Regions from separate parts of the Mesobacillus sp. genome, predicted to be linked through region 1. Evidence: predicted binding sites of a transcription regulator. Region 1 holds the regulator's gene; each other region holds the start of a gene.
What was found. The regulator Rex, encoded in region 1, represses fermentation and respiration genes when NADH is low (regulators of the CRP and FNR family bind a similar motif). The targets are predictions, from matches to a motif close to TTGTGAAATATTTCACAA.
Positions count from the first base shown of each region.

Region 2: qoxA (cytochrome aa3 quinol oxidase subunit II) is a predicted target of Rex. The motif match lies at 3,031-3,048, and genes of this name have one in related genera.
Region 3: AC3EBE_RS21645 (nitrate/nitrite transporter) is a predicted target of Rex. The motif match lies at 6,968-6,985, and genes of this name have one in related genera.

Region 1 is NZ_JBYNSB010000028.1:6-9,829, forward strand. Features, by position in the region: partial or broken rRNA gene AC3EBE_RS10875 (23S ribosomal RNA) at 1-136, shown strand, start outside; rRNA gene rrf (5S ribosomal RNA) at 336-451, shown strand; tRNA gene AC3EBE_RS10885 (tRNA-Met) at 489-562, shown strand; tRNA gene AC3EBE_RS10890 (tRNA-Asp) at 587-662, shown strand; gene tsaE (tRNA (adenosine(37)-N6)-threonylcarbamoyltransferase complex ATPase subunit type 1 TsaE) at 977-1,429, shown strand; gene tsaB (tRNA (adenosine(37)-N6)-threonylcarbamoyltransferase complex dimerization subunit type 1 TsaB) at 1,430-2,131, shown strand; gene rimI (ribosomal protein S18-alanine N-acetyltransferase) at 2,144-2,596, shown strand; gene tsaD (tRNA (adenosine(37)-N6)-threonylcarbamoyltransferase complex transferase subunit TsaD) at 2,593-3,627, shown strand; gene AC3EBE_RS10915 (ABC-F family ATP-binding cassette domain-containing protein) at 4,057-5,988, opposite strand; gene moaC (cyclic pyranopterin monophosphate synthase MoaC) at 6,158-6,652, shown strand; gene AC3EBE_RS10925 (redox-sensing transcriptional repressor Rex) at 6,679-7,344, shown strand; gene AC3EBE_RS10930 (YdiK family protein) at 7,504-7,704, opposite strand; gene AC3EBE_RS10935 (CPBP family intramembrane glutamic endopeptidase) at 7,708-8,439, opposite strand; gene groES (co-chaperone GroES) at 8,856-9,140, shown strand; gene groL (chaperonin GroEL) at 9,196-9,824, shown strand, end outside.
Region 2 is NZ_JBYNSB010000020.1:239,408-249,699, reverse strand. Features, by position in the region: gene AC3EBE_RS08020 (hypothetical protein) at 1-171, shown strand, start outside; gene AC3EBE_RS08015 (cold-shock protein) at 348-548, shown strand; gene AC3EBE_RS08010 (hypothetical protein) at 610-1,113, opposite strand; gene AC3EBE_RS08005 (oxidoreductase) at 1,242-2,135, opposite strand; gene qoxA (cytochrome aa3 quinol oxidase subunit II) at 3,076-4,098, shown strand; gene qoxB (cytochrome aa3 quinol oxidase subunit I) at 4,088-6,064, shown strand; gene qoxC (cytochrome aa3 quinol oxidase subunit III) at 6,054-6,659, shown strand; gene qoxD (cytochrome aa3 quinol oxidase subunit IV) at 6,660-6,959, shown strand; gene AC3EBE_RS07980 (hypothetical protein) at 7,208-7,417, opposite strand; gene AC3EBE_RS07975 (DUF2935 domain-containing protein) at 8,078-8,893, opposite strand; gene AC3EBE_RS07970 (hypothetical protein) at 9,067-9,537, shown strand; gene AC3EBE_RS07965 (hypothetical protein) at 9,609-9,764, shown strand; gene AC3EBE_RS07960 (TraB/GumN family protein) at 9,833-10,292, opposite strand, start outside.
Region 3 is NZ_JBYNSB010000060.1:55,339-65,630, reverse strand. Features, by position in the region: gene AC3EBE_RS21665 (molybdopterin molybdotransferase MoeA) at 1-1,234, opposite strand, end outside; gene ric (iron-sulfur cluster repair di-iron protein) at 1,511-2,209, shown strand; gene cls (cardiolipin synthase) at 2,318-3,829, opposite strand; gene moaA (GTP 3',8-cyclase MoaA) at 4,038-5,054, opposite strand; gene AC3EBE_RS21645 (nitrate/nitrite transporter) at 5,370-6,869, opposite strand; gene AC3EBE_RS21640 (Crp/Fnr family transcriptional regulator) at 7,245-7,943, shown strand; gene AC3EBE_RS21635 (TIGR04053 family radical SAM/SPASM domain-containing protein) at 8,024-9,145, opposite strand; gene AC3EBE_RS21630 (metal-sulfur cluster assembly factor) at 9,480-9,791, opposite strand; gene AC3EBE_RS21625 (prolyl oligopeptidase family serine peptidase) at 9,866-10,292, opposite strand, start outside.

The DNA of each region.
Region 1 (9,824 bases):
AAGCCCCCCTCAAGATGAGATTTCCCATAGCGCAAGCTAGTAAGAACCCTGAAAGATGATCAGGTTGATAGGTCAGAGGTGGAAGCGCGGTGACGTGTGGAGCTGACTGATACTAATCGTTCGAGGACTTAACCAAATACGAAAAGTGTAGGCGACTGTTCAGCCTCGACAAGTGCTGGAGGGCCAGCAGTTGAAGTCGTTCTTTGACTTCAGCGGATGGACCGAAGCAATCTCGAGAGGCTAGGAGCCGAAACTGGACATTGATTGCTCGTTCTTCTGTAATTCTTCTTACACAATTATCTAGTTTTGAGGGATCAAAACCTCAAACCAAATAGTCTGGTGGCGATGGCGAGAAGGTCACACCCGTTCCCATACCGAACACGGAAGTTAAGCTTCTCAGCGCCGATGGTAGTTGGGGGTTTCCCCCTGTGAGAGTAGGACGCCGCCGGGCTGTTTGAACAATTAAATGGATTAACTAATATTATCGACGCGGGGTGGAGCAGCCCGGTAGCTCGTCGGGCTCATAACCCGAAGGTCGCAGGTTCAAATCCTGCCCCCGCAATAATCCATCTTACTTTTACATATTGGTCCCGTGGTGTAGCGGTTAACATGCCTGCCTGTCACGCAGGAGATCGCCGGTTCGATCCCGGTCGGGACCGCCATTTTACTAGATTGCTAGATTCCTAAACGAAACAGTGTTTCGTTTTTTTTATTGTATAAGAAATTATATAATGATTTTGATTTAGATAACTATATGATTTTTCTAAATACAGCTCCAGCGTCTCGATGAGCTGAGCGAAGCGCATGCGCCTTTTTGTTGTTATCTGAAGGAAATGGGCGGCTTTTTTTGCCCGTACTGCTTAAATCGTGTACACTACATATAGAATCGTCATCCTTAGGAGGCATCCTAAGGATTTTTTATTATTAGAGTTTACTGGCAATAATTATATAAATGGAAATCAACAAGGGTGATGATATGGCTACTTATCAATTTAAATCGGAGCAGCCGGAGCAAACGAAAGATTTTGCCAGGAGGCTGGGAGAGCTGCTTCAATCAGGAGATGTTATAGCTCTTGAAGGTGATTTAGGCGCAGGCAAGACGACGTTTACAAAGGGGCTTGCAGAAGGGCTGGGGATTACCCGGAATGTGAACAGTCCGACGTTTACCATTATAAAAGAATATCAAGGAAGGCTACCTCTCTATCATATGGATGTATACAGAGTAGAGGATGCGTTTGAAGACCTTGGCTTTGAGGAGTACTTTGAGGGCAATGGCGTAACAGTAGTGGAATGGGCTCATTTGATTGCGGCCCAGCTGCCTGATGAGCTCCTGCTGCTCCAGCTTTTTCTCGAAGATGATGGAGGCAGAAGAATTGTAGCAGAGCCAAAAGGTGAACGGTATGAAGAACTGTGTAAGGAGATTTTTTAAATGAAAGTATTATCGATTGATACGTCCAATTATGTTCTTGGGATTGGACTCCTGGATGGGGATACAGTACTGGGCGAGTATATTTCCAATATTAAAAAGAATCATTCCGTGCGAGTTATGCCTGCCATTCAAACCATAATGAATGAGTGCGGCATTGCGCCAAAGGATCTATCAAAGATCGTCGTGGCCGAAGGGCCTGGTTCCTATACTGGTGTAAGAATTGGGGTTACCATCGCAAAAACATTGGCGTGGACGCTTAATATTCCTTTATCGGGTGTATCAAGTCTTGAAGTTGCAGCAGCTTCTGCAGGGCGTTATTTCGATGGCTATGTTTCTCCGTTTTTTGATGCAAGGAGAGGCCAGATATATACTGGACTGTATAAGTTTGATCACCAGGGTATTCAGGCAGTGAAAGAGGATCAGCTTGTCATGTCTGCAGATTGGGTACAAGTGCTGAAGGAACTGGATGAAAAAGTTCTATTTACAAGCAATGATTTGAAGCTGCACGAAACAGTTATTAAGGAAGCTCTTGGTGAACAGGCTGTTTTTGCTGCTATTACGGAGCAGAATCCACGCCCTGCCGAATTGGCTTTATTGGGCAGGGATAAAGAAAATGTGGACTTGCATGCATTCGTTCCGAATTACATCAGGCTTGCCGAGGCAGAGGCCAACTGGCTGAAGGCTCAAGAGAATACTAAATAAGTGGGAATTACAATGAATAATACAATAACTTTCCGTAAGATGACGATTGATGATCTGGATGATGTGATGGAGGTAGAGGTTAATTCCTTTACGTTGCCCTGGAGCCGTGAAGCGTTCTTTAACGAATTGACAAAAAATCAATTCGCCAACTACCTCGTTCTTGAAGTGGATTACAAGGTAGTAGGCTATTGCGGTGTATGGATCATTGTTGATGAAGCCCATATCACAAATATAGCGATTCTGCCTGATTACAGGGGGATGAAGCTTGGAGAGGCGTTAATGGGCAAGGTGATGGAGCTGGCACGGGATTTGGGAGCTTTAAGAATGACTCTGGAGGTCAGGGTGAGCAATGAACGGGCGCAGAATCTTTACCGAAAGTTTGGATTTGAAGATGGTGCTTTAAGGAAACAATATTATACTGACAATATGGAAGACGCTTTAGTAATGTGGGTGAATTTATCATGACAACAAAAGACCAATTAATCATGGGGATTGAAACGAGCTGTGATGAGACAGCCGTTGCGATTGTTAAGAATGGGCGCGAGATTCTTGCGAATGTTGTAGCTTCTCAAATCGAGAGCCACAAACGTTTTGGCGGTGTCGTCCCGGAGATTGCATCACGCCATCATGTCGAACAGATTACAATTGTGCTTGAAGAGGCTTTAAGACAGGCGGAAATAGAATTAAAGGATTTAGATGCCATTGCGGTTACTGAAGGGCCTGGATTGGTAGGGGCACTGCTCATCGGCGTGAATGCTGCCAAAGCTCTTGCATTTGCTAACGATATCCCGCTTGTTGGTGTCCACCATATCGCTGGGCATATTTATGCGAACCGCTTAGTGGAAGAGATGGAATTCCCATTACTTTCTTTGGTTGTTTCAGGTGGGCATACGGAATTGGTGTATATGAAGGAGCATGGCCATTTCGAGGTTATTGGCGAGACTCGGGATGATGCTGCAGGAGAAGCGTATGACAAGGTTGCGAGGACGCTTAATCTGCCTTACCCTGGAGGGCCGCATATCGATAGGCTGGCGCAGGAAGGGAAGGCAACGATTGACCTGCCGAGAGCATGGCTGGAGGAAGGATCCTATGATTTCAGTTTCAGCGGGTTAAAATCAGCGGTCATCAATGTTGTCCACAACGCACAGCAGCGTGGTGAGGAAATTGTTCCGGCTGAGCTTGCTGCGAGTTTCCAGGAGAGCGTGATTGATGTCCTGGTGACGAAAACGCTTCGAGCTGTGAAGCAATATGATGTTAAGCAAGTGCTTTTGGCTGGCGGTGTGGCAGCAAATAAAGGACTGAGGGAAGCACTATCCAAATCCTTTGCAGGTATGGACATCGAGATTGTAATCCCGCCGTTATCATTATGTACTGACAATGCAGCAATGATTGCCGCGGCAGGAAGTGTGCTTTATGCAAAAGGCGAGCGTGCTGATTTGACCTTGAATGGCAATCCTGGTTTGGAAATAACTATCCACAACGAAAGTCGCAAGTAAAAAATAAATTTTCTGATATTGCTGTGGATATGTGAGCTGAAATGAGAGAATTTTGTGTACAATGTGGATAAAAGACGCTTATTCTGTGGATAATGTGGAAAAGTCTCTGGATAAGCCATAAATAAGGATTTTAAATGTGAATAACTTTGTGAATAAAAAGTCCCGGATCTTATCTGGGACTTTTTTTGTGGTTTTGGCTGCTGGAGAAGAAATATGGGGATAGGGAATGTAGTGAATTTCGGTAACAATATGGAAGTATTTGAGATGAACTTCACCATATATCGCAGTGGATAAAGAAATAATATATAATATAGCCACCACAAAACTATTCTTTCCACATTATCGACAGCTGAGCTGTTAATAGTGAAAAACATAAAAGAAAACCGGACAATCAATGTCCGGTTTTTTGTGGATAACTGAATATAATTATTAAGCAAGCTCTGCCCATTCTTCCATCAGTTGTTCAAGCTTCTCTTTAGCAGCTTCAATTTTGTTATTAATTTCTGCTGCTTTTTCATGATCCTGGAAAACTTCAGGATCGCATAGAAGTTCCTCGTATTCGGCAACTTCTGTTTCCAGCTTTTCGATGGTTGCTTCGACCTCTTCCATGCGGCGTTTGCGCTGGCGTTCGAGTTTCTTTGCTTCTTTATCCTGTTGATAAGTATTTTTATCCTGTTTTGAATTATCCACAGAAGAACTGCCGGCATTTTTTGCAGCCTGGGCTTCTAAAGCCTTGAGTTCTTCCTGTTCAAGCTTCTTTTCAAGATAATAATCATAATCACCAAGATATTCGGTCGCGCCATTACGATCAAGCTCAATGACCTTTGTGGCTATCCTGTTGATAAAATAACGGTCGTGGGACACGAATAGGATTGTGCCTGGATAATCGATCAAGGCGTTTTCAAGAACTTCCTTGCTGTCCAGGTCCAAATGGTTCGTAGGCTCATCCAGGATCAGGAAGTTGGATTTCTGCAGCATCATTTTTGCAAGCGCAAGACGGGCCTTTTCGCCGCCGCTTAAAGTAGAAACGATTTTCAGTACATCATCTCCGGAAAAAAGGAAGTTTCCGAGTACTGTGCGGATTTCTTTTTCCGATTTTAGCGGATATTCATCCCAGAGCTCATTCAGTACCTTTTTATTGGAGCTTAGCTCAGCTTGCTCCTGATCATAGTAGCCAATCGACACATTGGACCCATAGTGGATACTCCCTGCAAGTGATGGCAGTTTTTCCACAATCGTTTTCAACAATGTGGACTTGCCGACTCCGTTCGGTCCGACGAGGGCAGTACTATCGCCGCGGTTTAGATGGAAGGTGATATTCTCGGACACCATCTCCTGGTTGTATCCTACGGCTAGTGAGTCAGCCTTCAATACATCGTTTCCGCTCTGCCGATCAATCTGAAAGCTGAAGGAAGCCGATTTTTCGTCACCCATTGGCCTGTCCATGCGCTCCATTTTATCCAGCTGTTTACGCCGGCTTTGCGCTCGTTTAGTAGTGGATGCGCGAGCCAGGTTGCGCTGGATGAAATCCTGCAGCTTGGCGATCTCATCCTGCTGCTTTTCGTAAAGCTTCAGGTCCCGTTCGTAGTTCTCAGCCTTCTGGTCCAGATAAGAACTATAGTTGCCCGGGAATTTCGTCAGCTGGTGGCGGGAGATTTCATAGACCTGATTGACGACCTTATCCAGGAAATAACGGTCGTGGGACACAATCAGGATTGCGCCAGGGTAGCCTTGCAGATACTGCTCCAGCGACGAAAGAGTGTCAATATCCAGGTGGTTCGTCGGTTCGTCCAGGATTAAAATATCCGGGCGGGTCAACAGGAGCTTGGCTAATGCAAGTCTTGTTTTTTGGCCCCCGCTTAAAGTGGATATTTTTGTGGAATAATCAAAGGAATGAAAGTTCAGGCCATGCAAAACTGAACGGATGTCCGCTTCATACTGGTATCCGCCTTTTTCCTTAAACTGGACCTGCAGAATATCATATTCTTTTAGAACTCTGTCGTATTCTGTCTGGTTTGACAGGATGTCAGGATCCGACATTTTTTCCTCTAGCCGGCGAAGGTCCTTTTCCATGCTGTGAAGATGGGAAAAGACGCCAAGCATTTCGTCCCAGATGCTTTTCTCGGACTCCAGCCCAGTATTTTGTGCGAGATAACCGATGCTTGTACCCTTTGGACGGATGATTTCACCGCCATCATGGCTTTCATGTCCAGCGATGATTTTGAGGAGGGTCGATTTTCCAGCCCCATTGCGGCCAACAAGGGCAACACGGTCATTTGTCTGTATTTCAAACTTTATATTCGATAAAATAAGATCAGCAGCAAAATATTTTGAAAGCTGATTAACTTGTAATAATATCATTTTTTTCACCTCTATTGCCTTAGAGATAGTGTACCCCATTCAAATAGGCTCGGCAATATATGCGCCCCCTTCAAATGAAGGTTTGGCAAGGAATTTGTGAAGTTGGCAACAAAGTTCACACACAACTTTGTGAAAATAGTGTATTATTTTGTTTGAAAGGAGCTTGAACATGGCAGAGTTTACTCATTTTAATGAAGAAGGCAGGGCGAAAATGGTTGATGTCAGCGACAAACCTGAAACGGTTCGTACAGCGGTTGCCCATTCGAGCATCATTGTTAATGAAGATATATATGTAAGAATTACTGAAAATAAAATGAAAAAGGGCGATGTACTGGCTGTTGCCCAGGTTGCCGGCATCATGGCAGCAAAAAAAACGTCGGAAATCATTCCGATGTGCCATCCGCTTCCATTAACAGGGATTGACCTTTCGTTCGATTGGGAGCAAAATGAAAGTGACTATATTTTAAATATCACTGCATCTGTAAAAACAAAAGGGAACACCGGTGTAGAAATGGAAGCGTTAACAGCAGCTTCAGCATGTGCGCTGACTGTTTATGATATGTGCAAGGCCGTGGATAAAGGAATGGTGATCGGCAAGACATACCTCGTCGAAAAAACCGGCGGGAAGAACGGTGATTTTAAGAGAGAAGATAAGTTGATTTAAATCTAGAACAGGGTGGAGGATGGAGTATGACGAACGAGCCTATGAAAATTCCGCAGGCAACGGCAAAACGTTTGCCGCTGTACTACCGTTTCCTGCTGAACCTGCATTCATCTGGGAAGCAGCGGGTTTCATCAGCTGAGCTAAGTGAAGCGGTAAAGGTTGATTCTGCCACAATCAGAAGGGATTTTTCCTACTTTGGTGCGCTTGGCAAAAAAGGGTATGGATATAATGTGAATTATCTGCTTACCTTTTTCCGGAAGACACTTGATCAGGATGAGCTCACGAAAGTGGCGCTGATCGGGGTAGGTAATCTCGGTACAGCCTTTTTGAATTACAATTTTTCCAAGAACAATAATACGAAGATTGAAATTGCCTTTGATGTTGACCCGGATAAGGTTGGCACGAAGATTGGCGAAGTGCCGGTCTACCATATGGATGACCTTGATAAAAAGGTGGTCGAGGAAGGCGTGCAGGTTGCGATCCTGACTGTTCCGTCAGCTGTTGCCCAGCCGATTACCGATCGATTAGTCCAGGCAAATGTCAAAGGGATTTTGAACTTCACGCCTGCAAGACTGAATGTACCTTCATCCATCAGGATCCACCATATTGACCTGGCGGTAGAACTGCAATCATTAATTTATTTCCTTAAACATTATCCGACTGATGTCGAAACAGAAGCAGAAGAATTGTAAAAGAGATAGCCTCTTCGAGTGGAAGGGTTTAATTTATAGACAAAAGGGCCCGGAATTCCGGACCCTTTTTTGGTTTGAAGGACAGACATGAGTGTTGCTTTAGAATAATGAAATTCATTTGTACGATAACTGCAGTCTATGCCTCTTCAATCGAAGAGGCTATTTTTTTTGGATTTGTTTCAGTTTGAAATGGAACAGGATCATCCTGATGCCAGACCCGAAGTCGAAGGTAGCGAGCAGGACGAGCAGGTATGTGAAAAATCCCCAGCCAGTTTCATTGACATTCTGGATGGCGAAGTAGGTGAACAAGCTGCCTAACAAGATGTAGACAATGCCTGAAAATAAAGGAGATTGTCTCATTAATTAAAGTCCCCCAATAAAGCTTTGGATTTTTTCTGCTTCTCTTATCATTCTCTCAATGTCTTCTCTGAATACGGACTGAAGCAGGACAACGAATGTATTCATTGTAACATGGGCAATGATCGGTACGATGATTCGTTTTGTTTTTACATATAGGAAGGCAAAGGTAAAGCCCATCGCGGAATACAGGATGACATGCTCAGGCTCCATATGAGCAAGCGCAAAAATAACCGAACTGATCAATGCCGCAAAAAAGAAGTTCATTTTTTTATGAAGGCTGCCGAAGATGATTTTCCGGAAGACGATTTCCTCCAATATCGGACCGATGATTGAGCTCACAAGGATGACGACGGGGAAGCTTTCAATCAGGTTGATGATATCCTGGGTGTTCTCCGAGCCCATTTCAATACCGAGCATCTGTTCAATGCTTGCCGCGATGGACTGGGCCATCAATGCCAGGAACACACCGGCTATCGCCCAGGCTGCCGAACTTGCTGGCGAAGCCATTCCGCGTAAATCATCCTCCATCCTCTTTTCTTTTCGTAAAATAAGCAGCACGATGACCAGAGTTAGACTGAAACTGATCACAAGCCAGTAAGGAATCGAGAGTGTTTCCATCTCTTTCAGGCTTTTGCCCATTGCAGCTCCTACGAATGCTACAATCGGGAGGCCAACAAGGCTTGAAAGCTGCATGGCAATATAAATGATGATGATGTACCAATATTCCTTTTTCAATATGCTAATCTCCTTTAGGGCAAGTTCATAAGTTTATATACGATTCAATTCTATAAAGGTTCCGTTGTTACACTATCTCTCCATTTTACTAGCAGAGACCCTGAAAGTTCAAATTGCAGGTGCCTGGCTTAAAAAAACGGTTAAAGATCATGAGGCCGATGCATACTCTTTAAGGTGGACTTTTTTAGGGATGTCCGATCCCCTAAAAGCCTTGCTGCAAAATCGAAATAAATCGGGAAATAGCTGATTTTGTCGCGGTAATCCCGGCAGCTGGGGATTAATAAATTTTATAAAAAAAATTGGACTTCATGCTTGCAAAAAAAATGGAGATTCATTATTATATAAATTGTGTTAGCACTCTATCGAGGAGAGTGCTAATAAAATAATCTACATATAATTTGAGGAGGTTGTTTCACTTGATCAAGCCATTAGGTGATCGCATTATTATCGAGCTTGTTGAGTCTGAAGAAAAAACTGCAAGCGGTATCGTTTTACCCGACACAGCGAAAGAAAAACCTCAAGAAGGTAAAGTTGTAGCTGTGGGCACAGGCCGTGTCCTTGAAAATGGGGAGCGCGTAGCACTTGAAGTTGAAGTTGGCAACCGCATTATCTTCTCAAAATACGCAGGTACAGAAGTGAAGTACCAGGGAACTGAATACCTGATCCTACGCGAAAACGACATTTTAGCAGTTGTAGAATAATAACTGTTAACGACAGTACGTTATAAAACCAAAAATTTGAGGAGGTTTTTTTACGATGGCAAAAGACATTAAGTTCAGTGAAGAAGCACGCCGTTCAATGCTTCGCGGAGTTGACGCTCTTGCAAATGCTGTAAAAGTTACTCTTGGACCAAAAGGACGCAACGTGGTTCTTGAGAAGAAATTCGGTTCACCACTGATTACAAACGATGGTGTAACAATTGCTAAGGAAATCGAGCTTGAAGATGCATTTGAAAACATGGGTGCTAAGCTTGTTGCTGAAGTAGCAAGCAAGACAAACGATGTTGCTGGTGACGGAACTACTACTGCAACCGTTCTTGCTCAAGCGATGATCCGTGAAGGCCTTAAGAACGTAACTGCTGGTGCTAACCCAATGGGCATCCGCAAAGGTATTGAAAAGGCTGTTGTTACCGCTGTTGAAGAATTAAAAGCAATTTCAAAGCCAATCGAAGGCAAAGCTTCTATCGCACAGGTAGCTTCAATCTCTGCTGCTGACGAAGAAGTTGGCCAATTGATTGCTGAAGCAATGGAGCGCGTTGGCAACGACGGCGTTATCACAATTGAAGAATCTAAAGGCTTCACAACAGAATTGGACGTTGTTGAAGGTATGCAGTTCGACCGCGGATATGCATCTCCTTACATGGTAACTGATTCTGACAAGATGGA
Region 2 (10,292 bases), on a different contig from region 1:
ACAATTAAAAATGCTGTAATACTAGAACAAGAAGCTGAGGACGGCAGCATCACCCGGCAGTACTGGGCACCAAAATTCGGCCTCGTTAAGAAAGAGTTCTTTATGATAGATGGTAAAGGAACAGAAACTTCCATTACCACAGAGTTGTCAGATATCACTTCTAGAAAATAATGTGCTGGTAAAAGATCTTCAAAAAACATAGTTTTCATTTGCTATTCTCGAAAATCCCTGTTATTATGAAATAGAATTATTTTTGTTCGGTGTAAAGGATTGGATATTTCGTCTTAATGATCACTTTGGGCAAGGATAGTAACATATCGTGCATGTAGCACTAGGAGGCAACAAAAATGGAACAAGGTACAGTAAAATGGTTTAACGCAGAAAAAGGTTTCGGATTCATCGAGCGCGAAGGTGGAGAAGACGTATTCGTACACTTCTCAGCTATCCAGACTGAAGGATTCAAGTCATTAGACGAAGGCCAAAAAGTATCTTTCGACGTTGAGCAAGGAGCTCGTGGACCACAAGCTGCTAACGTTGTTAAACTATAATTTATAGTTAAACAGAAAACAGACCCCTCGAGGGTCTGTTTTTTTGTCCTCTGCTGCCTGCCTAAAGTTGATCGACTATAGCTTTTTTCATTAAATACATAGCAATAACAACAAAGATCAGATTTCTCCAATTCAAGACAAGCTTATTGTTTTTTGGCTGGATAATGCCTATGGCTATGATATTCCAAAACCATTTCCGATCAGTTAGCCGGGGTCCTGCTGGCTGGGTTTGTCCTTCCCTTTTTCTATTCTCATAACGTGCCCAATAAAGGACGATGACTATATCAAGGATGGAGGACAGGGTAAGCGCGATAATAACAAATCGGTCCGATGGTATCCAGCGATCGCTTTTTGTCGCCTTTCTTTTTTCTATCTTATTTTCGTGAACACTTAATTCAGATGTAAATGTTTCTTCAAATTTCTGGATGTTTGATTTACTTTCACCAAGCTCTTTTTTTGGGCCGTTACTTGAGATAATTCCAAAAATAATTGATGACATCAGTAAAAAATAAAGTAAAAAAAATCCCCCAATTTTATAAAATTGTTTGTTAAAGTTAGGTTTCATCTGCTAACCCCTTAAAGATAAGTCTTACTTTAAGAATAGAAATATATTCCAGATGTGTCAAACATCAAAAAACCCCAGTGAAAACACTGAGGTTTAGGAAAGGTCCATATCAATACTAAATTCATCTTTTAAAATTCATATATTACCCCTGTTAACTCTTCGGATATCTCCCAAAGTTTAGCCATCGTGTCCTCATTATAAACAGAAGCTCCAGGTATCTCAATTGCCGGATTCCCTTTCCTGTTCCCTCTGCCATCCGGTCCGATATACTCGCCGCCTTTAAGGCTTTTTTTAGTGGCAGCGTAAATTGTTGGCAGCGCACCTTTTTCGGCAGGCTGGAAGAAAAGATTCATGATCCATTTCATATATCCAGGAGTAGCGGATTTCCCCAGCTTAAAAAGATTTGTATTCGAGATTCCGGGGTGGCATGCAATGCTGATGGTCTGTATCCCATGCTCCTTAAGGCGCAGATCCAATTCCTTGGCGAACAATAAATTCGCAAGCTTGGTTTGTCCATAAAACTTCATCGGTTTATAACCTTTTGAACCATCCAGATTTTCGAAGTCTATAGTAGCTCCCCGGTGGGCAATGCTGCTTAAAGTAATGACACGAGAATCCGGGGTGTTTTTCAAAAGAGGAAGCAAAAGTCCGGTCAAGGCAAAGTGACCTAAATGGTTACTTCCAAATTGCAGTTCAAAGCCGTCTGCCGTCTTGCCATAAGGAGGAATCATTACACCGGCATTATTAATTAATATGTCTAATTGGTAAAAACGTGAACTATACTCAGCTGCAAAACGGCGAATGCTGCTAAGGTCTGCAAGGTCAATCTCCATTAAATCAATTTTTGCTGAAGTATTTTCCATTATTAATGAATTTAAGGCTATTTGGCCTTTTTCCAGATTGCGTACGGCCAGGATCACATGCGCTCCCCTGGCAGACAGTGCTTTAGCTGCTTCGAATCCAATTCCGCTGTTCGCGCCGGTGATAATCATCATTTTTCCATTTAAATTCTCGTCTGACAATGTTTTTGCACCTCTATGTCTATTATTCTTTCCAACAGTTTACCACTCCATCTCTCAATATGTTATTTTTAAATGCAATTTTTGGACATTGATATAAATATGTTCTGTGATTCTGGAGTCTATGTTATACTCAGATTACCGTTTTCTTATTTGCTTCATTCCCCGCTCTTCTTTAGGAGCGGGGTTTTTTATTTTATCCTTCTTCTTATTCAGCTCATTTTAGTCGAGTGTATTGTAATCGTTTTCCTCTCTAATGCCTAATCTCTATCAATTCTGCCTCCTGCTCTCCTAAGCTTGCAGGTTTACTCCTACATTACGCCAACTTAATTTGTTTTCCTCTTAGCTCACTTACGTACCCATCTGCCTTTATGTAGAGATGTTACTAATTGGGCATTATATCCATTGAACTTTTAAGTAAACGAGGTATAATTCATAGTAAACTCATAGGATTAATGAATAAAATTTGAGGAGGTTTTTTGTTTTGAAACTTTTCAAGCTGTTAGCCCATGATAAATGTCCAAAATGCCAAAAGGCTTTACAGTCAAAGTCGGGTGCAGAGTCAAAAACGATTGTCACAAAATTTTGTCTGGAGGGTCATTACGAAAAAGAATTCCATCCAGCTTTGGAGACTTATGTGGTAACTAAAGTTTCGTGATTAAATGCAGGGTCCTTGGGGGGCCCTGTTTTTTTTTGCGTCAAGGGACTTCACATTTATTTCACATCAATACCATTTATTGTTTTCATATTTTGTTCACAATTGCACGATTTTGTGAACTAACTTCTATGTTAGAATCATTACAAACAGACCTGTGTGATTTTTATCACACCTTTTGCCACAACTTACCTGAGGATTCAGGAACAGTTTCGACAACTTTGTGAACAGATGAGCAAAAGTTTGTGATATAATGAACAAGGTTTTTATCTGAAAGGAGCTGCAGTGATGAAGAAATCCAAACTATTCTTGTTTTCACTCACCTCGATCATGGCCGTACTTTTGCTAAGCGGCTGCGAGAATAACATGGTCGTATTTAATCCACAAGGACCAATAGCAAGACAAATTCTCGAATTGATCAATTTTTCGATTGCTTTAATGCTTTTAGTAACGGTAGTCGTGTTCGGGCTTTTCGCGTTCATCGTCTGGAAATACCGTGAGCGGAAAGACAATATGGGTTATGAACCACCTGAAGAACATGGCAGTACTGTATTGGAAATTATCTGGACTGTCATTCCGATCCTCATTATCGTCGCTTTGACTATTCCGACGGTAAAAACGATTTATGCTATAGATGAAGTACCTAAGGGTTATGAGGATAAAGAACCTCTAGTCATCAATGTCACATCAGCAGATTGGAAATGGATTTTCAGTTACCCTGAACAAGGAATTGAAACTGTCAATTACGTAAATATACCGGAAGACCGGCCAGTTGACTTCAAGCTTACTTCAGCCGGCACAATGCAAAGCTTCTGGATACCTGCGCTTGGCGGGCAAAAATATACAATGGCCCATGCCGAAACACAGCTTTACCTGGTAGCAGATAATCCTGGATCTTATGTTGGACGCAATACCAACTTCAATGGACAGGGTTATGCAGGAATGGAATTCGAGGTCCTTTCTCAAACTCAGGAGGAATTTGATGAGTGGGTTAAAGAAGTTAAGGACACTGCACCAAAAATGACGTTGGCTGAGTATGAAAAAATGCTTGAACCTTCCCACTTGGGACGTAAAACATTCTCAAACACACACTTAGAATGGGTTGACCATTCAGATCCACATTCAAAGAACTACACGAACCCAGAAATGTATGATCGAGGACATGGCTGGCCAGGTAAAATCTTTGAAGACGAGAATAACTACAAGAATAAAGACGGCAACAATGAAACAACTAATCATGAAAATCATGAAGATATGAAACATAAAGAATCTGAAACTGATGAACACGGGGGTGAACACAGTGGGCATTAAATGGGATGAATTTTTCGTAACAGGTGATCCATTAATTTTTGCTTCGCAAATCGGAATTGCCCTGACCATGGTCGGTATCTTTGCTGCTCTCACTTATTTTAAAAAGTGGAACTGGCTATGGAGAGACTGGCTGACAACTGTCGATCACAAAAAAATCGGGATCATGTATATCATTCTTGGAGTGGTGATGTTTTTCCGTGGCGGTATCGATGGTTTGATGATGAAAGGCCAAACTGCGGTACCTGAAAATGAATTTCTGAATGCACAGCATTATAACGAAGTATTTACAACACACGGTGTCATTATGATCCTGTTCGTTGCGATGCCGCTTTTGATCGGTCTAATGAACTTTGCAGTTCCTTTGCAAATTGGCGCTCGTGACGTTGCCTTTCCGCAGCTGAACGCTCTTAGCTTCTGGCTGACTGTCAGCGGTGCGGCTCTATTCAATATTTCATTTATTATCGGTGGTTCACCTGATGCAGGCTGGACTTCATACTTCCCTCTTGCCGGGAAAGAATTCAGCCCGGGTATCGGAAATAACTTTTACGCAGTTGGCCTGCAGATTGCCGGTGCAGGTACATTGATGACGGGTATTAACTTTGTTGTCACAGTGTTAAGGATGCGTACAAAAGGCATGACATTGATGAAAATGCCGATGTTCACTTGGACAACATTTATCACATCCATCATAATCGTTGCAAGCTTCCCTATTTTTACGGTAGCACTTGCTTTGATGACTTTTGACCGTACGTTTGGGACCCATTTCTTCACCATTTCTGGCGGAGGCATGGATATGCTCTGGGCGAACCTGTTCTGGCTATGGGGACACCCTGAAGTATATATCGTAGTCCTTCCAGCATTTGGAATGCTGTCGGACATAATTTCAACATTTGCACGCAAGACGCTTTATGGATATAAATCAATGGTCGTTTCCATCGTAATGATTTCGGTCCTTAGTATGCTTGTCTGGGTCCACCATTTCTTCACGATGGGCAATAGCGCTGGTGTTAACTCCTTCTTCTCCATTACAACAATGGCAATCGCCATCCCTACTGGAGTTAAGGTATTCAACTGGCTGTTCACGATGAGGAAAGGGCGCATCAAGTTTACGACTGCAATGCTTTGGTCACTTGCTTTCGTACCGAACTTTGTCATTGGCGGGGTAACTGGAGTCATGCTTGCTATGGCTGCTGCCGACTATCAATATCACAACACATTATTCCTTGTGGCGCACTTCCACTATGTATTGATTCCTGGGGTTGTGTTCCCAATCTTTGCCGGCCTGTATTTCTGGTGGCCGAAGATGTTTGGATATATGCTGAACGAAAAAATCGGTAAATGGCATTTCTGGCTGTTCGTAGTCGGATTCAACGTAACATTCATGCCGATGTTCTTCCTTGGCCTCGATGGTGCAGTACGCCGCGCTTACACCTATTCGGCGGAAACTGGCTTTGGGCCACTGATGATGCTTTCAGCAGTAGGTTCAGTAATCCTTGCTGCTGGCTTTGCTGCTCTAGTGTATAACATTTACTGGAGCGCTCGTAACGCAGACCGCAATATCGTAAACGATCCTTGGGATGCGCGTACACTTGATTGGGCAACTGCAACACCAGTACAGCACTACAACTTCGCTTCCCTTCCGGAAGTTAAGAGTGTTGATGCATTCTGGCATATGAAAAAGAACAATGAAATCAAACCATTAAGCGAAGATGAAATTGAGGAAATCCACTTGCCAAGCAATACTTGGATTCCGATCTATATGGGTGCGGTATTCGGCATTACCGGCTTCCTGCTCGTATTCGAATGGACCATCGCAGCTGGTATTGCGGCTCTTGGAATCTTTGCTGGCCTTGCTTTCCGTTCATTTGATTATGATGAAGGCTTCCATGTCCACAAGGATGAAATTATTGAAACTGAGCGCAAGTGGAGAAATGTTCGCAAAGGAGTGAAGAACCATGTCAGCTAAAATCGATGCAGCATTGCCGCTTGAATACCAGACTGAACAGAACAGGATGAATATCCTCGGTTTCTGGATCTTCCTTGGAGCGGAAATTGTCCTCTTTGCCACCCTGTTCGGAGTGTATGGGGTCCTCGGCGAACGTTATGCCGGGGGACCTACCCAACAGGATATATTTATCGTAAAAGATGTAATGATCCAAACTTTCCTATTGTTAACGAGCAGCTTCACGATGGGCATCGCGATTCATGAGATGCGCCGCAGAAATATTAAGGGAATGCTCACATGGATTACTTTTACACTGCTGCTTGGCGGCGGATTCCTGTTCATGGAAGTTCGTGAATTCATGCATTATGTCCATGAAGGCGCAACGATGCAGACAAGTGCGTTTCTTTCCAGCTTCTTCGTCCTTCTTGGTACTCACGGTTTGCACGTTACAATCGGTATCGGCTGGGCAATCTTGCTGATGATCCAAGTCCTAAAGCGCGGATTAACGCCAATAACAGCTCGTAAAACCTTTATCTTTGGCCTTTACTGGCACTTCCTGGACGTAGTCTGGATCTTCATTTTCACATTCGTTTATTTAAAAGGACTGGTGATGTAAATGGATAATCATTCAAAAGGATTCCCAATCAGCCATGTCATCGGATTCTTCATGTCACTGATTCTGACACTCGGTGCAGCATGGGTAGCGCTCCAAACTTCATTATCCATGAAAGCCATCATGTGGATCATCGGCTCATTGGCCGTCGTCCAGGCTGGTATCCAGCTATACATGTTCATGCACATCAATGAGGGTGACGACAAGGTTACAAATAACATCAACATCATCTATTCTGCATTTATTGCAGTTGTGATTGTGGCAGGTTCGATTTGGGTCATGACTTCCGGACACTCTCACTAATAACAGAAAGGCGTTCCCCTTGGGGAGCGCCTTTTTAATTATTATGGCTCTTTTCACAAACTATGTTGCTATTGACTGCAAAATAAGATTGAATTACTCAATTTCTTCCCAAACTTATCGCTTATTATGAGAAAAGAGCTGGCTAACTTAGTACGGACATACAAAATGGGTTTTAACAACAATCTTTACGAAAACAGCCATTATTATTGAAAATTGCTGCTCTCACCCAAGAAAAGTTTTTATGCTTTTTAGGCCAATTCGCTTTTATGTCCCTTAATCAATCGGAGCTTAGGCAGCTTCCCTTCTTTCTTAAACAAGCTGAACATCGCAAAATTGAAGACAGCAAGGAATAAAGACAATACTGCATGCTGGAATCCATGGGAATACAATGCCAGGAATCCGCTTACAAGACAATAAATGCTGACAATAAGATAAAAATACATAAGAAGTTTTCCCACTTCTCATTCCCCCACTTTTTCGTTTGTACTTTTAATATTAACAGAATTTACGAAAAAATGTCACATAATGTTCACAAAATGGTCAATAAATTTTCACATTTAGGATTTTAAGTCTCACAATAAATTTATCCAATCTTATAATTAAGCCACAAACTGCGGAAATGAGTGATTTTCGTGAGTGTTCATTTTTTAGAGAAACTGTTGAAAGACAAGTATGGAGTTTTTGAATCTGTACGCCTAACAGGAGGCTAGTTTTGAAATATCCGCCGAAAAACTAAAGGCTTTTAGTGTCTGCGAGGTCTGGAAAGTTCTAAATAAAATTGAAGATGCACCAATCGATGTCCAACAGGAATGGGTCAGAATACTGAAATGGATACTAAATGATTTTTTAAATTTGTGATTTCAAATTCATTCGTGACCGTATATTAGAAAATACGCTTTCCTTCTTTCATCAAAAAAAGCAATGGAACTGGTTGTGTCCATTGCTTACTTGCTTTTGTTCTTGCTTTTACGTAAGTAGATATATCCAACTACCAATGCCAGGATCAAGAATATCGGTAAAAAGGACAATAGTGTATGGCTAAGGTCGATCTGCATAAATGCCTCCTATTGTTTTTTCCTTTTATACCCGGTTTTGAGGCATTTAATCATTGGTATACGTTAACTAAATGATGGCTTTACTAGTGAACAGTTTCCGACTTCTGCCTGGAGCCTTGGTTCATAGTGACTGAGCTTTCTCAAGAAATAGCATGTCTCAGGAAAATGATGTTCCAGAAAACGCAAATCCGTTTTATTCAGCAGCTGGTCCCCTTTGAATTTATTCACCATGCTAATGATAAAGCGGTTCATCTCAATAGTTGTCTTGCCTACCTCATATACAAATTCTCGCTGCCGTGCAAATCCGGGTTCTTTTACCCTTAAATATCCTTTCATATGGTGGTTTTGAACAATGAAAAGCTGGAACTTGCTAATATAGGCTTCAATTTGCCTCTTGGCCGTCACTTCAATTGGATCGAGCATATTCTCAAATAACACACCATGTCCAAGCTGATCCTCGAGCCAGAGGTCCAGCAGCTCTGTCAGGGGCAAAGGCACAGGCTCTTTCCCTTCGGCTAACTGCCCTAATATCCGCAAATATTCACTATTTTCAATTTGTGTTCCATTAAAATAGGTTGGTGACAGATTAAGATTGACGTTATTATCTATCCTTAACGCCTGCATTTGTCCTTCAAATTCAAGATACCCTTTTGCGATTGGCCAAACCTTGTAAGCAAATTGGACCATTAATGGATCAGCGGCTTGTGCCGTTCGGGGAATTGTATTCAGCAAAGCCAATAGTTCTCCATATGCGTTAATATATTGCTGCGCTGTATTCACATATTGTACTTCAGCAGGTGATAAATGATCCCTGACAAAATAAGCATGGTCCTGGAGCATCTCTAGCCAAAATAAATGTTCATCCCATAGAGAAATCATGATTCTCCCTCCTTCGTTATCTAATAAATACGAGAAACCGAAGGAATAAATGATGAAATAAAAAAATTTCACCTTAGTTATGATTTTTCGATTTAAGCTCATCTTTTGTTCGAATTAAGAAATACTAAGAAAAACTTCTTGGAGTTTCTCATTCCTATTTAAGGGTGATTACAGTGAAAATCAATTCGCGATTGTTCGTATTTTTACTTGCGATTTTGCCATGGCTTACAGTACCGCTGCTTGGCAAAAAAACGATAAGAAAATTTCTTCCAGGCACTTTATTCATGGCATTTTATGTTACGTTCGAGGGAATGGTTGCCGAAAGAAGAAAATGGTGGTGGTTCCCTTTTACAGTTAAGCCGAATGTCCTTGCCGAATTACCGTTGATTTGGGGCCCTTTTTTCGTCGGATCATTCTGGATTCTCAAATATACCTACAGAAAGTTCAATTTGTATCTGTTAGTCAATATTATTGTTGATTCTGTATTTACCTATTTTGGTCTTGATATACTGAAGAAGAATGGTTATGCCACTCTGGTTAGAATCAATAAATTTCAGCTCTCCATTATCTTTTTAATTAAGTCTTTTGTTATGTATGGGTTCCAGGTTCTGTATGACAAAACTTTCAGAAGTTCCGTGCAGTAGATTTTCCTTATAAATGCATGGCAAAATGAGCATCTTAATGGTGAGATAAAATGAAAGTGAGATGAATGAAGATGTCAAAACAAGGCAGACAAAATAAAGACCAGACAAGGGAACGAATCGAAAAACAGGATAAAAGAAACGATATAGAACTGGGCAGCGAATTCCAGATAGGCAATTCCAAGTCACAAAGCCAGAAAAAAAGCGGCAAGCAAGTGAATAAAAAATAACAAAAAAGCTTGAGGACTTTTTAGTTCTCAAGCTTTTTTCAACAAATGAAACATATTAACCTGCGCTATTAAAAATTTTGAAAGAAGGTTTTAATTACATCAGCTCCGCCGATAAATGTCCCCATTGATGCTCCAAGGTTGGAGAGCACAACAATCAGGAGTATACGGCTAACTTTATTTCGCCAGAAGCCTTTTACACTGAATACATCCTCAGAGAGTGTTTCAAAATCCTTGACGCTTGGCTTCCGCAAGTAAGCTTGTGCCAGGCCGGCAAACCAGCCTGCCGCCAGCAGCGGATGCAACGCTGTGAACGGTGCTGCAAGGAATGCCGTCAGGATTGTCAATGGATGCCCCATCGCAATCGCCGTACCTAATGCTGAAAGGCTGCCTGTCCAAAGAACCCAGCTGATAGATTGATCAAGACCTGCTGACGGATTGGCAATGAATGTATACAGAATTAACGCGACAAGCATAACAGGAAGGCTCCAGCCTATGATTTTGGGCCAGTTTGATTTAGGAGGAATCGCA
Region 3 (10,292 bases), on a different contig from region 1:
CGAGCATCAGGACCTCAACTTCCATTCCCTGTTCAAACCCTCTAGTGCCTCCAGGCAGGATCATGAGTGAGTTTGCTCCGGCAAGGCTCATAATGATATTCGATTTATCAAGACCGCTTGGAGTGACAATCAGCCTGCCATCCTGAATCGTCAATGCACTCCTCACAAAGCGGGTAAACGGATTCGCTTTAGGAAAGTTCGCATCAAGTATCGCCTTTTCTTTTCTGAGGTGCGGCTGTTCTGTGAAAAGCATTGTCCTGATAATCGGACGGGCAAACAGTTCAAAGCCGACATAGCAAGCAGAAGGATTGCCAGACAGACCAAATAAAAGCTTTCCGCCAAGCTCGGCAACGGTTGTTACACTGCCTGGCCTCATCGCTACTTTGTTAAAGAGAACCTCCGCGCCAAGCTTTGCATAAATTTCTGGCAGATAATCATAATCCCCTACCGATACACCGCCAGTAGTGATGAATAAATCAACTTCCTCAATCGCCCTGCTGACTGCCTCAAAGCATGTATCAAAATCATCAGGCAGCTGCCCAAAGTACTTTACTTCAGCTCCCGCCCTGAGGATTTGCGCAGAAATCATGTATGAGTTGCTGTTTCTTATTTTTCCAGGTTCCAATGGCTCATCTACATCAAGCAGCTCGGTGCCGGTTGCATAGAGGCCAATGACAGGCTTCTTAGCTACGGGCACTTTGGCATAGCCGAAAGTGGCCAGCATTGCCTGGATTCCCGGATTGATGAAGGTACCCTTTTTTACAAGCACCTCTCCTTCCTTTGCGTCTTCGCCTCGGTACGAGACATTTTCCCCTTTTTTGTGTTTCTTCTTTGTTTCCATATATTTTTTTCCATCACGTTCAATTTCCTTCGCCAACTCGAACATGACAACAGAGTCAGCCCCCTCTGGCATTTGGGCGCCCGTCATGATTCTGACTGCCTGGTTTGGCCCAAGCACCTTCTGTGTCAGCATCCCAGCACCAATATGGTCAATAACCTCAAATTCAACTCCATTGGATTGTGAAGCCTCCTGAGTATCAATAGACCGAATGGCATATCCATCGTAAGGAGCCCTGTCAAAATGCGGCACGTCACTTGTAGCCTTCAGGTCTTCCGAGAGATACCTTCCATAACTTTCATTTATTGAAACATATTCAGTCGAGCCATCTTTCTTATGTTCCATGACTCTCTTCACTGCTTCTCCAATCGCAATAGGATTTCTTTTCTCTAACATGAAATCAGCTCCTGTTTCAGATAAAACCTTATTTTGACTGCCCGGCCTAGAATCCAATTAGAAAAAAGGCGAACCAGCTTTTTTGAAATAAATACCCTTTTCATTATAAGAGTAATGGAAAAGTGAAGACATAACAAACCTCACATATTCTCTCATAAAATTCTCCTTAATAATGTAGATATTTTGTGAAGTGTGATGCACGTCACCAAGCCGCCAATCCATTTCCTTTATGATGAATATGTAACCAATATGATTAAGTATATGGAGGTTTTTTATATGAAAATGCCTTTTAATGAAACATCTTTAGTTAAGGATATAGTCAATTCCTTTCCTCAATCCAGTGATTTATTCAAGAAGAACCGCCTAGATTTCTGCTGCGGAGGCAACCGGCCGTTATCAGAAGCTGCAGCAGAACAGAATGTGGATATTCCTGCCCTGATGGCAGAGCTGGCAGAACTTTTCAAAAAACTCAATGGTACACCCGACAGCATGGAAGTTTGGACTGAAACCGATTCAAAAGAACTCATTGACCATATTAAAAATAAATATCATCGTGAGCTTGAAGAGGAATTGTCCTTGCTGAGTCCTTATGTGACTAAAGTTTCAAAAGTCCACGGAGACCGGCATCAAGAACTGCTCCGGGTTTATGAGCTTTATTATGAATTAAAGAAAGAACTGCTTGAGCATACCGCAAAAGAAGAAGCAACCGTATTCCCGCTCTTGCTGGAGCTTGATGGAGCCGATCCTGAAAAAAGAACTGCGATCATAGCTGAAATCACTGAGCTTGAAAAAGAACATGACCATGCAGGTGCCATTCTTAAAGAACTGCGGGAAATCACTGCTGATTTCATTCCGCCTATGGATGCCTGCGGAACTTACAGGCTGGTATACAAGCGGCTGGAAGCCCTTGAAGCACACACTTTCATGCACGTCCATCTCGAAAACAATATTTTATTCCCAAGGTATATTGCCTGATTCCGCTGAAAGACCTCATCCAGACTGGATGAGGTCTTTCTTCTAACCCAGGAAAGGTTAGATGTTCTTTCCTGTGAAAAAAGCTCGCTATTGCCTTAAGTGTCACCATTATAAAACTCCAGAGAACAGGCGGGCGAATGATTCCTTCGACCTTTCTACCAGCCCTCGTTTATGGTATTGAACCGGACTGATTTTTTCTGAGTCGTGCATATCCTCTTCATAATGCGCGACCAGGTCGCGGATCGAGCTCGTTCCAAACAGGAACACATTCACTTCGAAATTCAGGTGGAAGCTCCTCAAATCCATGTTGGCAGTCCCGATCGAGGCAATATTCCCATCCACGATAATCACCTTTTGGTGAAGGAAGCCTTTTTTATATGAGTAAATCTCAGCCCCGTTCCTCAAAAGCTCTGAAAAGTAAGAACGGCTGGCATACTGTGTCAGGTAGCTGTCATTGATTTCCGGCACCATGATCCTGACTTCGATTCCTTTGGCAGCCGCCACTCTCAATGCCGTCCGGATCGCTTCATCCGGGACAAAATAAGGGGTTGCGATCCATATGGACTTAGTAGCGCAGGACATCATTGTATAATAAAAGTCACTCATAATCCCTTGCTGTGTATCGGGCCCGCTTGCCACCACCTGGATAGCGCCATCCAGTTCACCATCATCATTATGCTTCTTAACAGCCTTATGGTCCTCAAGAACTTTTTCGCCGCTGACATATTCCCAGTCAAGCAGGAACACATTGTGGAGAGTATAGACCGCTTCACCAGTCAGCATCATATGGGTATCGCGCCAGAAGCCGATGCTGTCATCTTCGCCCAGGTATTCAATGCCAACATTCAAGCCGCCAACAAAGCCTATTTCTCCATCGATGATAACAATTTTCCTATGGTTGCGGAAATTGAACTTTTGATTAAAGAAACCATATTTAAGCGGGGAAAATGGACGGGCCTTGATGCCTGCGTCATGCATCCGCTTCAGTTCTTTAGCAGCAAATTTGAGGCTTCCTGCAGCATCAAACATTAACAGTACTTCGACGCCCTGCTGAGCCTTTTCAATTAAAATCTCTATGATTTCTTTGCCAAGGCGGTCTGACCGGAAGATATAATATTCGATATGGATGAATTTCTCTGCCTGTCTCAATTTCTTTTTGATTTCTGAAAAGGTCTCATTCCCGTTTTTCAGGATCTTCGCTTTTGAACCTGTTGTAATCGGAGTCATTGACGCTTTTTTTGCATACTGGGCGAAGCATTGCTGATTGTCAGTCAGAAAAGATAGATCCCTGGATTCTTCCTGCCGCATCAATCTTTCCCATTGATCGCGGTCCTTCGTTCGTTTGCTTTTGTATAGGTATCCCTTCAAATACAGCTGCCCTGAAAACAGGTAAAAGAAATAACCGGCCACTGGAAAAAGGATCATGACATACATCCACATAAGGGTATGCTGGGCCGACCGGTTTTCAAGCATCAAGGAATATAAGCTGACAAAAATAATAAGTGCATAAACTGTAATTGCGACACCTTTAACCACCTGGCCATATCCTGTGAACAATACGATATAAACACAGGCTATCAAAATAAATACAAATAAAAATTCAATTCCTCTTTTCAGCATTCAGTCAATCTCCAAATCTTCGATAAGATATATTAGAGTTGTTTTATACCCAAAATCCACCTGTCCGGAAACATAGTATGTCCAGAAACGGAATGGCTGAAGCATGACCTCACATAATACCTCTTGCTTGCTCGTCTCTTTTAGCTGAAGTGCTGTTCATGAGAGCTGTTCACTGGAACGAAAAAAGACCCCCGAAGGAGTCTTTTTATTAACCGCCAATATAGGACATTTCTATTTTCTTTCTGGTTGCAGCTGTTTCTTCTGTCCGTTCGTCTGAATACCTGTCAGTACGGTGGTTCCAGATATCTGTTATTCTTGCCCTTAGCTCATCGTCAGTGGCACCGGCGCGCATGAAATCGCGGATATCATGTCCATTCCCATTGAACAGGCAAGTAAAGATCTGGCCATTGGCAGACAGCCGGGATCTTGTACAGCTTGAGCAGAATGATTCAGATACTGATGAGATAAAACCGACATTAATGTCCGTGCCCTTGTAGCGATACTTCTTTGCTACCTCGCCAAAATAGTCTGGATCTACCTTCTCAAGTTCATAATGCTCACTGATGATATTGTAGATTTCCTTTTTCGTGATCACATCGTCCATCTTCCAGCCGTTTGTGCTGCCCACATCCATATATTCAATGTACCTTAGCTCCAGGCCTTCATTTTTGCAGAATTCTGCCATTGGCAGGATTTCAGAATCATTAAGCCCTTTTTTAATAACGGTGTTGATCTTAACCCCAAGGCCAGCTTTTTTTGCAGCATTGATTCCTTCCATAACTGGGCCAACGCCAACATTGCGTCCATTGATTTCACCGAAAAGCTCATCCTTCAAGCTGTCCAGGCTGACATTCACCCTCTTCAACCCGGCATCCTTCAGCTGCTCTGCATATTTTGGAAGCAGTACTCCATTGGTAGTCAAGGCAATATCTTTTAATCCCGCAATGCTGTTCAGTTTTTTCACAAGCAGCGGCAAGTCCTTACGAAGCAATGGTTCACCGCCAGTAAGCCTGATTTTTTCGACACCCAGCTCAATGAACAAGATTGCAAGCCTTTCAATCTCCTCATAGGTCAATAGTTCGCTTTTCGGCAAAAAGGCAAAATCCGGGCCAAATTTTTCTGCAGGCATACAGTACTGGCAGCGGAAGTTGCATCGGTCTATAACAGAAATACGCAAATCGCGAAGCGGTCTATTTAATTGGTCTTTAATTATGTTTTTCGTCATATATGTCAACTCCAATGAGAGGTGATGATATTGATTGTAACAGCAGCCTCGTCCCTTTACTGTTAATATTCTCACATTAACATCAATTGTCCTCTATTTAAATAGTAGATTTACCCTTATATCTATATTACAACATAAAAACTGCGTGGATAGTGTTTTTTCCCTTAAATGTCATCATGTTGTCAATTTATTGCTATGAAAACTTCTCCAGTTCTGTGGTGCTTCGCGCCTTTCTCTTCAATCAACAGGCGTTTAAGCAATTATAGAGTGAAAACATAAAAACTGCATCAGAACTTGATGCAGTCATTGTATAGTTTATTTACTTTTTCCAGTCAACTCGCTGAACATGCCGACAAAGTTCTTTATTTCACCTGCTTCATTTTTCACAGGACTGATGGTCAGCCATTCAGGATAAATCTTGCCATTCTTTTTCTTATTCCAAATCTCTCCCTGCCAGAAACCATTCAGCTTAATGGCATTCCACATTTCCTTATAAAAATCTTCCCCGTGTTTGCCGGAACGAAGGACACGCGGATTTTTCCCGATGATTTCTTCAGGGGAGTATCCAGTTACTGTCGTGAAGGCTGGATTCACCTGCTCGATATTCCCTCTGACATCGGTAATCATGATGCCTTCTACTGTATGGTCAATGATGTTTTTAGCAAGGCTTAATTTATCCTGATAATACATCCAGAACACAATGATCAGGCTGGCTAGCGCAACCTGGGAAAGAGCCATGAAACCAATTGCGTAGTGGCCAGTCAGGTTGAACAGGAATGCCAGCATCAGCGGCGGGAAGAAGCCCCCTAGACCACCCATGGCAGAGACGATCCCGTTGACAATACCAGCCTGTTTTGAAAAATAAAGCGGAACCAGCTTGAAAACCGTACCGTTGCCGATACCAGCACAGATGGCGACTGCCAGACAGCCAATTGTATAAAGAGTCAGAGATGGCATGAATGAAAGCAGGATTCCTGCAACTGTCATCCCTCCGAAAACAAACATCAGGATGATGAAGGAATTGAACTTATCACCAAGCCAGCCGCCGATCGGCCTGAAAAAGGTAGCAAGTGCGATGAATCCGGCAGTCCTTAAACCAGCATCTACTTTTTCAAGATCAAAATGTGACACAAGGAAGTTTGGCAGATAAATTGTAAATGCAACAAATGAACCAAAAGTCAGGAAGTAGAATAAGCTCAGCGCCCATAGTTTCTGGTTTTTATAGACACTCTTAATCTGTTCTCCTAAAGGTGTTACAACCTTTGGCTCCTTCTTATCGCCAAGAATGAAGTTCATTAACGCGAATGCGAGCAGCAGGATCAAATACAATTTCACAGTGGACTGCCAGCCGAGCTGGGATGCAATTACCGGTGCAGAGAAAGTGGAAATCGCAGTTCCAAGGTTACCTACTCCATAGATACCATTAACAAATCCATGACGTTCCTTTGGATAATACTTTGGAAGAGAAGTTACTCCAACCGAGAAAACCGCTCCTCCAATACCGACGAACAAACCGCCAATCAATAAATCTGTGTAGCTATTAGCCATGCTTATATAAAATACAGGCAAAAGCAGTAAAATGAAACTGATGAAGAATAATTTCCTCGCACCATATTTATTGGTCCAATATCCGATTGGAATCCTTAATATTGATCCTAATACTACTGGAACCGCTGTTGCCATTGCGATCTGGTTTGCCGACATCTGAATATCCTCTTTAATGAATGGCATTAAGGATGACAGGATGACCCACACCATAAAACCTGCGATAAGGCTGAGCGTTTGCAGCGGCAGCTGAATTTTTTGTGTCTTCATGATTTTCTCCCCTTTTAATTTATGCAAATTCCTTTTTGGCTAAAAACGGACATAGAAGCTTTCTATGGGTAAATCGTAAAAAATTCAGAGGCTTTTAGATGTGACGAACTTCACACCTGTTTCGTTGTTCAATAAACCGTCACAGAAGTCCGCCAACCCGCGATTTAAGCGGCTAATTTTACCGTTATAATAAAGACGAGTGCTATTTGTTTCTGAATTGTGAACGGAATAGCTGGATAATGTGTCGACATTTTGACAATTCCCGTTTTGATATTTAGTTAACACTATGACGATGTTATTATTTTGACAATAACTCAAAAAGTCACGTGAGAAGACCGTTAAAAAGGCTTTTAATAAACGAAAAGGGTGAAGATCATGCCAAACACAAATAAAGCGACTCATTCTATTGAAATAAAGGAATTGCTTCAGTTTGCCGACCGGACCATACAGGCGAAGAAAGGAACCTATCTCTTCCAGGAAGGGATGGAGGCTGAAGAGCTTTATTTGATTCTGGGAGGCAAGGTCCAAATCAGCAAGGTCACCCAGGATGGCCGTGAGCTCGCATTAAGGATCTGCGGAGAAAATGATATTTGCGGAGAGCTGACACTATTCACAGATGCTCCAAAATATTTGTTAAGCGCTTTGATCCTTGAAGATGCAAAGATTGCCGCCATCAGAAAAGATGTCATTGAAAAAGAAATTTTCCAGAATCCCTCTCTGGCATTTGAATTCATGAAATGGATGAGTGATCATTTCCGCAAAACCCAGACAAAGTTCCGGGACCTGGTATTGAACGGAAAGAAAGGCGCCCTTTTTTCAACATTGATCCGTATGACCAACAGCTATGGGATCCAAAAGGATAACGGTATCCTGATCGACCTCCCCCTTACCAACCAGGAGCTGGCCAACTTCTGCGGGACTTCAAGGGAAAGCACAAACAGGATTTTGAATGACCTGAAGCGTGAAAATGTGATTTCCATCAAAAAAGGGAAAATCCTTATTCATGATGTAGATTTCTTGCGCCAGGAAATCGGCTGCGAAAATTGTCCAGCAGTATTCTGCAGTATTGATTAAGCAAAGTGAATAAATCAAAAACGAGTGAAGCCATTGCTTCACTCGTTTTTTCATGTTCTGCCAACTCTCTTTCCTGCTGGTCAGTTCTGCTTTTGTTTTCTCAATGCTTTCGGAATATAGACACAGAAAGGTTCACTTTCTAGGTAGTCACCAGTCATGGCATATGCACGTGATCTTGATCCGCCGCAAACATGCCTGAATTCACATACCCCGCATTTACCTTTATATTCATCCGGATTCCTCAGTGATTTGAACACAGGTGACTCTCTGTAAATTTCAGCAAGCGGCTGCTCACGGACATTACCTGCCTTAACAGGAAGCAGGCCGCTCGGGTAGACGTCCCCAATATGGGAAATAAACACAAATCCATTCCCATCGTTTACTCCTTTTGGCGCTCTTCCAAGACCATCGATTGACCCAGTCAAGCCTTCCTTTGTTAAAGCTGTGAGGTAATCGATTTCTTCGGAATGGTCTTTTGCTTCCCGCATTTTCTGCTGGATGACGACCCTGCGGTAGTGCTGGGCAGCAGTCGTTTTAATATCAAATTTCACTTTTTTGCTTAACTCGTACAGCCAGGTAAATACCTTTTCATGCTCAACAGGCGATATCATATCCTTTTCCTGTCCACGTCCAGTAGGAACAAGGAAGAATACGCTCCACAGCACACATTCGAGTTCTTCGATCACTTTTGCCATTTCTTCTAAATAATCGATATTATATCGAGAAATGACCGTATTGATCTGGATCGGGATTTCAAGTTCATGCAAATACTTTATCCGTTCGATTGTAAGGTCAAATGAGCCTGCTGTTCCGCGGAAATGGTCATGAATTTCAGCAGTCGGTCCATCAAGGCTGAAGGCCCAGCGCGACAGGCCGACCTCCTTCGCCTTTTCAATCGCTTCCTTCGTGACATTTGGTGTTGCACTTGGTGTCATGGAAACACGAACACCTTTTTTTACTGCATAAGAAGCTATATCGAATACATCCTCCCTCATCAGCGGGTCTCCGCCTGTGAAAACAAGCATCGGATTATTCATTTCGTATATTTGGTCAATCAGCGCTTTCCCTTCTTCAAAAGAAAGCTCACGCGGGTCACGTCTGTATTGGGCTTCCGCACGGCAGTGCAGGCATTTTAATTGGCAGGCTCTTGTCAATTCCCAAATCACAATGAATGGGTCCTTATTAAAATCTCTGGCAAACATCATTGGCCCCTCCTTAAATACTGCTTATAAAAGAAGTATAAGGATATTTACAACTTGATTAAGTGAACTACCTCACACAAAAAGCGGCAAAATTGATGATTTGTATGACAATTTTGTGACTGACAAATGGAGAAGCCTCTTAAGGACAGCTTCCTTTCCGCTTTCTTGCAACCTGTCCTTTTGATAGCCTATACGGACAGCTTCCCCTTCAACCCTTGGCAGCCTGTCCTTTTGGAAGCCTCCACTTATGGCCCTGCTTTCCTGCCCCTGATATCAACAGTGAAAAAAGCAGCAGGGGGACACCCTGCTGCTTCTGCCATAAATTCATTTAAGCCTAATCTCTAACGCCAAGTGCGATTTTAGCATATCGGGACATCATGTCTTTTGACCATGGCGGGTTAAAGACGATGTTAACTTCTGTATCTTTTACTTCGGGAAGGTCGGATAGTGCAAGTTTTACCTGGTCTACGATTGTGCCTGCAAGAGGGCAACCCATTGAAGTCAAAGTCATCGTGACAGTTGCAAGACCTTCTTCGTTTAAGTCCACATCATATACAAGACCCAAATTAACGATATCGACGCCAAGTTCAGGGTCAACGACCATTTCAAGCGCACCCATAATGCTTTCTTTCAAATCTTCATCCATTGGTGGTCACTCCTTTGTATTGCTTGTTTATTTCATCATAACAATGATTGCAAACCTTTTAAAGCAGAAAGGCATCAGACATGTTTTTCGAACCAGTTTGCTGCAGCTATGACTGCCGCATTCGAAACCGCATGCCCTGCTTTCTCATCAGTAATGAAATGGAACAAATCCTCTGCACCTTCATATTTTAACCTGTTTTGCTCGTAAAAATGATAGGCACCGGAGTAAGGCACAACCTGATCAAGTTTGCCATGCCAGAATAGCACCGGCCGGTTGTTTAATTTTTCAGGCTGAAGAGTCAGATCGTATTGTTTCAGCTCATTTAATAAAGAAGTGATTTCCTCCTTGGACAGCTCCAGTTTCACATTGCGTTTTTCAATTTCATTCAGCTGCCATAATGCCAACTGTTCATACGAAGGATCCCCCATTAAACTGACAGCGGCCTTGATCCAGTCATATTTCGCAAGTGCACCAAGCGTGGTGATGGCACCCATGGATGTT